Regions from separate parts of the Herminiimonas sp. GW821-FHT09C12 genome, predicted to be linked through region 1. Evidence: predicted binding sites of a transcription regulator. Region 1 holds the regulator's gene; each other region holds the start of a gene.

Region 1 (2,274 bases):
GGATGACTGCGATATCGATAACGTGATCAAAATGACGTTTGATGCGCTCCAATTTACCTTGTACATATTCGCGGATGGCGGGGGTTAATTCGAGGTGATGTCCACTGATTGTGAGATTCATACAGTGCTCCTATGGCAGATCACTGGAGGTTCGTGCGCGTCTTGTTATCTGACTACGCTGAACACAGCAACGTATAACAACAAAAAACTATTAAGGACGATATCTACAACGACTTGCGCAGATTGACCGGTGGAATCTTCAAGGCTTCACGATATTTTGCGACGGTCCGTCTTGCTACCACCATGCCTTGTTCTGCCAGCATGTCGGCAATCTTGCTATCAGAGAATGGAATTTTCGGGTCTTCGGCTCCTATCAATTGTTTGATCAGTGCCCGTATCGCAGTTGATGACGCTTCGCCACCAGCTTCTGTTGCGACATGGCTGCCGAAAAAATATTTCAATTCGAACATCCCGTGTGGGGTGAGCATGTACTTCTGGGTGGTTACACGTGAAATAGTACTCTCGTGTAAACCCAGTGTATCAGCTATTTCACGTAAAACAAGCGGTCGCATGGCAACTGCACCATGTGAAAAAAAGTTTTTTTGCCGCTCTACAATTGCCTGTGCGACACGAAGGATGGTGTCGAAGCGTTGGCGCATGTTTTTGATCAGCCATTTAGCCTCTTGCAGCTGGGAACCAAGCGACCCTTCGCCCTTGCTTTGCTTCAAAATGTTGGCATACATGCTATTAACGCGCAGGCGTGGCATGACGTCGTGATTGAGCATGACTTGCCAGCCATTGCGGGTGCGTTTGACGATGACGTCCGGCACAACATAATCCGATGTATCGGTGGCGAAGATGGAGCCTGGATGCGGATTGCATTGCTTGATGATGACTTGTGCTTCGCGCAGATCTTCGTCGTCACAATCGAGCGCCTTGCGTAGCTTGTTGAAGTCGCGTTGAGCAAATAGGGGGAGATGGTTTTCCACAATGGCGAGTGCCATGCGACGTGTCACCATCGCTACTTTCGGGAAACGCTTGATTTGCAATGCAAGACATTCAGAAGCATTGCGCGCACCGACGCCGGCTGGGTCGAAGCTTTGCAGCAGATTCAAGGCGATCTGCAATTCTTCCAGTTCGATTTCGAGTTCTTCCGGCAGACGAGCATGAATTTCTTCCAGCTCTTCTTCCAGGTAGCCGTTGTCGTTTAATGCATCGATGATGAGTTCGAGCAAGGCGCGGTCACGTCGTTCGCGCACGGTGACGCGCATCTGTTCCAGCAAGTGTTCGCGCAGTGTGGTCTCGTGCGCTTCCAGTTGCGGACGGGCATCGTCATCTTCCGGTGCCTTGGAGGTGCGTGCGACATCGTCAAAGCTCCATTCGCTTTCAGCACTGGAAGCTTCCGGCAAATCGGGTGCGTCGAATGTTGTTTCACTCTCTGGTGTTTGCGCGTTGGCTTCGACGCTGGCGCCTTCAGGTGTGGTTCCGTTTGCACCGATGGCACCATCAGCCAGCAAGCGTATCGCATGATCGAGAGGATCATCGGTACGTTCCAGCATCGGATTGTCAGCCAGGATTTGTTCCAGTTCCTGATGCAATTCAAGAGTCGACAACTGCAACAAGCGTATCGATTGTTGCAGTTGTGGCGTTAAGGCCAGATGTTGCGAGACTCGTAATTGCAGGGATTGCTTCATAGACTTTTTTCTCTTCCGCGCTTACATGCGGAAGTGTTCGCCCAGGTAGACGCGACGCACCGATTCGTTGGCAATGATGTCGTCAGGTCGTCCACTGGCCAATACTGCGCCCTGGTTGATGATGTAAGCGCGATCGCAGATACCCAGCGTTTCGCGCACATTGTGATCGGTGATAAGTACGCCGATGCCACGTTCCTTCAGGAAGCGCACGATGCGTTGAATTTCAATCACGGCAATTGGATCGACACCGGCAAACGGTTCATCAAGCAACACGAAGCGCGGATTGGTTGCGAGTGCGCGTGCGATTTCGACGCGACGACGCTCACCACCAGATAAGGAGAGTGCTTGATTTTCGCGCAGCTTTTCAATTTGCAGATCGGCCAGCAGTGTGTCGAGTCGTTCTTCAATTTGCGAGCTGTTTAATGCTTTGCCATTGACGCGCTGTAATTCAAGTACGGCGCGAATATTGTCTTCTACGCTCAACTTGCGGAACACCGATGCTTCCTGTGGCAGATAGGACAAGCCGAGCAGAGCGCGTTTATGAATAGGCAGGCGCGAGATGTCGACGCCATCCAGTTCA
Region 2 (2,274 bases), 970 kb from region 1:
GAAAACGTTTTTGCCTTTGCCTTAGGCGGCTCTACCGCCAGACTTGCAGCACTACTTTTCACAACAGCCTCCGGTTTCGTACTGGCTTCCATTTCCGGCTTTGCCGTTGCGCTGGTAGGCGCGCTTTCTGCGGGACGCATGATTGCACTCATGATGACTCCTTATGCCTTGATCTTGAATGACTCTGCGTATGCTTTCGGGTTCTTGCCATCCCACACCACGCCATCGATCAGTTTGGAAGAACGCATGACATTTTTCGGGACAGGCACATTGGCCAGCGTGGCCGCTTCCTTGTACAAATCGATGCGATTGATCGATTTGGCCGTACCCAGATAGTCCGGCTCGCCTTTTACCAAACCCCAGCGTTTGTGCTGCGTCATGAACCACATGCCATCCGACAGATACGGGAAGTTGGTTGTGCCTTCGTTGTAAAACTTCATGTAGTTAGGGTCATCCCAGGTTTTACCCAAACCGTTTTGGTAACGACCAAGAATGCGTTGATTGATGACGTCTACCGATGTGTTGACGTAGGACTTGGCAGCAATCACATCTGCCATTTTGTTTTTGTTGGACAAGGATGCATCGATCCAGCGACCGGCTTCCAGTACAGCCGCAGTCAGTGCACGCGCAGAATTAGGGTATTTGGCAACCCAGTCGGATGTCGTGCCCAATACTTTTTCCGGATGATCTTTCCAGATGTCTTGTGTAGTGGCGGCAGTGATACCAATACCGTCAACGATCGCACGATGGCCCCATGGCTCACCTACGCAGAAACCATCCATATTGCCGACGCGCATATTGGCAACCATTTGTGGCGGTGGAACCGTGATGACCTTGGCATCCTTCATCGGGTTAATGCCATACGTTGCCAGCCAGTAGTACAGCCACATCGCGTGGGTACCGGTTGGAAAAGTTTGCGCGAATGTGTATTCGCGTTTTTCCATTTGCATCAGTTTCGCCAGGCCAGGGCCATCGACGGCGCCACCATCTGCCAGCTTTTTGGAAAGCGTAATCGCCTGACCGTTATTGTTCAGGTTCATCAGGATGGCCATGTCTTTCTTGGCACCGCCTACGCCTTCATGTACACCGTAGATCAAGCCATACAAGACATGCGCTGCATCCAGCTCACCATTCACCAGTTTGTCGCGTACACCAGCCCACGACGCTTCTTTGGTAGGCACTATCTTGATACCGTACTTTTTGTCGAAGCCCATCACTGAAGCCATGACGACAGAAGCACAATCGGTCAAGGGAATGAAGCCAACCTTGATTTCTTCTTTTTCCGGCTTATCAGAACCTGCAGCCCAGACACCTTGCGTAGACAAACCACTGAAGGCAGTTGCCGTAATGGTTGCACCCGCTTTCAAAACTGTGCGCCGTGTCATATTGATTTTCCTGTCGTTCGTTGTCATGGTTTCCTCGAAGAGCGGTTCTGATAAACACAAAAAAAAAGACGCCCGGGTCGACACAAGCAGAGCTCATGCGACACGGACGTCTTTGTCCTGATTATCCCGGCCGTCATTGGCCCGAATAATCTTGTTCCTGGTACCGTCGTTGGTACTAACCACTTTCTAGCAATTGATGTGCCAGCGAAAAACTACTTACTTAGCGCGGCTGTCACGTCATCCTTCTCTTATTAACGCTCTCTTTCCGTGCGCCGCATCTATTTAGTGCGGATTCAAGACGACTTCTGGTGCGACTATCGGATTAACCAAGTAAATCCGCAATATCAAGAACACGTTGCGCCAACTCCGATAGCTTCAGATTCTTGTCCATCGCCATGCGACGCAGCTTGGTATACGCCTCGTCTTCGGAAATTTTGTGGCGTTCCATCAATAAACCCTTGGCGCGCTCTATCGTTTTACGTTCAGCCAGCTTGAGTTTGGTATCCGACAACTCCGTCAGCAATTTTTGCTCGGCGTTGAAACGCGCCATGGCCACATCCAATACCGGCTTGATACGTTCAGATTGCAAACCCGCAACGATATATGCCGACACGCCTGCTGCCATCGCAGCTTCCATACTGGATGTGGCCTTGTCTTCGGTAAACAAAACAATGGGACGCCGTGCATCACGTGTTGCCATCACGACATGCTCCAGCACATCGCGTGCATCAGATTCGGCATCGATAATGATCATGTCCGGCTGCATTTGCGCGACCCGTTCTGGCAAATGCAAATCTGCCGGAAATGAGGCGATGATGTTGTAGCCGGCTTCCAGCAGACCTATGCGTAATGCGCGCGTGCGCTCTTCCTGCGCAAGTGCGTGCTCGTC
Region 3 (2,274 bases), 280 kb from region 1:
GCGACGAATAGGATCGGCGGCAACGTCACTGATCTTGTAATGCGTAGGTGCAGTCGGTACCAGCAGCGCATCAACGGATGCCAGTATCTTGTCGGCCTGACGTTTTAGATCAGCCAGTTTGTATTGCGCATTGAAGGTATCGGCTGCGGAAAATTCCTTGGCGCGGAAGATGATGTCGCGCACGACCGGATGGATGGCATCTGCATGTTCCTTGGCGAATGTTTCGATGGCCGCATAACGCTCGGCGACCCATGGGCCGTCGTACAACAAGGTCGTGACTTGATCGAATAATGAAAAGTCGAGTGGAATACATTCAGCGCCAGTTTCCTTGATGCGTGCCAGTGCTTGTGCGTATGCTTCTGCCGATTGCACATCGCCATAAAATTCCGGTTGTGCAGGAATGCCGAAGCGTGGTTTGGCCGGCAAGGAAGTCGGCACATGGTCAGGACGAGCACGCGAATAACCATCAGCTTCATCGAAGCCGGATGCCTGTTGGAAGACCAATTCTGCATCAGCCACGGTCGTGGCAAATATCGATACGCAATCCAGTGTGCGGCAAGCTGGAACTACACCGCGGCCGCTGATCGCGCCTACCGTCGGCTTCAAGCCGACAATATTATTCAAGCCAGCTGGTACGCGGCCGGAGCCAGCGGTATCCGTGCCGAGTGAAAACGGCACCAGACCGCGTGCTACGACCGAAGCAGAACCGGAGCTGGAGCCGCCGGAAACATATTCCGGATCGAAGCTGTTTGGCACTGCGCCGTAAGGCGAACGTATGCCGACCAGACCGGTGGCAAATTGATCGAGATTGGTTTTGCCGATGACAATTGCACCCGCATCCAGTAAACGTTGTATGACGGTGGCATGCTGGGTCGGGATGTAAGCGAACTCGGGACAGGCGGCGGTAGTGCGTATGCCAGCCACATCGATATTGTCTTTCGCTGCAAACGGTACGCCATACAGCGGCAGCGACGATAGATCAGGCAAGGATTTGCGTCTGGCTTCCAGCGCCTGCAATTGTGCGTCGAGATAAGGTTGATTGATCAAGCTGATCCACGCGACATCGTCTTTTTGCAAGCTGTCGAGCAGGTTGGATAACAAGGTGGCCGGTGTGTCGCCGTTGTTATATGCAGTTTGCCAATCGCTGATAGTCCATCCAAGCATTTTGAATACTCCCATGTATACAAGTTTGTATTTGACATAGCATGAGTCATGCCAGCGCCCGGACTGATGACCCAGGCTCAGCTTATCGATTTACATGTAAATAGCGGATGAATAGACCTGCTTGTGGCTCGCGATGGTGCGCATGCGCACTCTGCGGGTGCGTGCGATAGATGAAAAATATCGATCTGCACCGGCATTTGCACCGACCGGCTGATCCGTTACGTAGAATGTCGGAGCCGGTATATTCCATATCGGCATCTGTTTTTTGCAGCTTCTTGTCTTTCCTTCAATCGAACTCTTCCTATTCTCTGTTCATGCTCAATACGCTACTCACCCTGTTGATCTTTCAAACGATGGGCGAAGGTTTGGTTTATGCCTTGTCGCTACCGGTTCCCGGCCCTGTCATTGGCATGCTCTTGCTGCTGCTCTATTTGATAGTGAAGAAGGGCGTGGCTACCAAGTTGGCACCGAATACTTCGCAATTGCTGTCGCACATGGCTTTGCTGTTTGTGCCGGCCGGTGTTGGTATTAGCGTGCATGTGCACAGGATTGCGGATGAGTGGCTGGCGATTTCGATTGCGCTGATTATCAGCACGGTCGTCTCCATCGTGGTGACGGCGGCTGTGATCAACAAGCTGAAAAAAAGGACTCAGCCATGATGCCGCACTTCAATACGGTCTGGGTTTATCTGGCCGGCTCACCACTGTTGTGGTTGACGGCAACTTTGCTGGCTTATCGCATCGCGACCACGATTTATGAAAAAACTAATCGCAGTCCACTAGCTAATCCGGTGGCAATTTCGGTAGCGATACTGGTGCTGGTGCTTTATATCAGCGATACGCCGTACAAAACTTATTTCGACGGCGCGCAGTTCGTGCACTTCTTGCTCGGTCCGGTCACGGTTGCCTTGGCGATTCCCTTGTATATGCAACTCGATAAATTGAAGCGCAACTGGTTTCCCTTGCTGGCCGGTGCCTTGATAGGTGGCGCGGCAGCCATTACATGCGGGATGGGGATAGCGTGGCTATTGGGTGCATCACCGTTGACGGTCTTGTCGATGGCGCCGAAGTCAGTGACGATGCCGATTGCCATGGGTGTGACGGAGAAGAT

The links. Region 1 encodes sigma-54, which starts transcription at its own class of promoters, with help from an activator protein. Its sites were predicted from a motif close to TGGCANGNAANCTGCTTT; they were not measured.
Region 2: the regulator sigma-54 is predicted to act here: its motif matches at 1,572-1,589, upstream of AC07N2_RS01405 (CmpA/NrtA family ABC transporter substrate-binding protein).
Region 3: the regulator sigma-54 is predicted to act here: its motif matches at 1,201-1,218, upstream of atzF (allophanate hydrolase).

What each region holds. Positions count from the first base shown of each region.
Region 1 covers NZ_JBWKPC010000001.1:1,270,675-1,272,948, forward strand. Annotated here, with positions in the region: gene hpf (ribosome hibernation-promoting factor, HPF/YfiA family) at 1-121, opposite strand, end outside; gene AC07N2_RS06045 (RNA polymerase factor sigma-54) at 225-1,694, opposite strand; gene lptB (LPS export ABC transporter ATP-binding protein) at 1,716-2,274, opposite strand, start outside.
Region 2 covers NZ_JBWKPC010000001.1:301,355-303,628, forward strand. Annotated here, with positions in the region: gene ntrB (nitrate ABC transporter permease) at 1-152, opposite strand, end outside; gene AC07N2_RS01405 (CmpA/NrtA family ABC transporter substrate-binding protein) at 162-1,385, opposite strand; gene AC07N2_RS01410 (ANTAR domain-containing response regulator) at 1,708-2,274, opposite strand, start outside.
Region 3 covers NZ_JBWKPC010000001.1:1,546,717-1,548,990, forward strand. Annotated here, with positions in the region: gene atzF (allophanate hydrolase) at 1-1,164, opposite strand, end outside; gene AC07N2_RS07395 (CidA/LrgA family protein) at 1,479-1,823, shown strand; gene AC07N2_RS07400 (LrgB family protein) at 1,820-2,274, shown strand, end outside.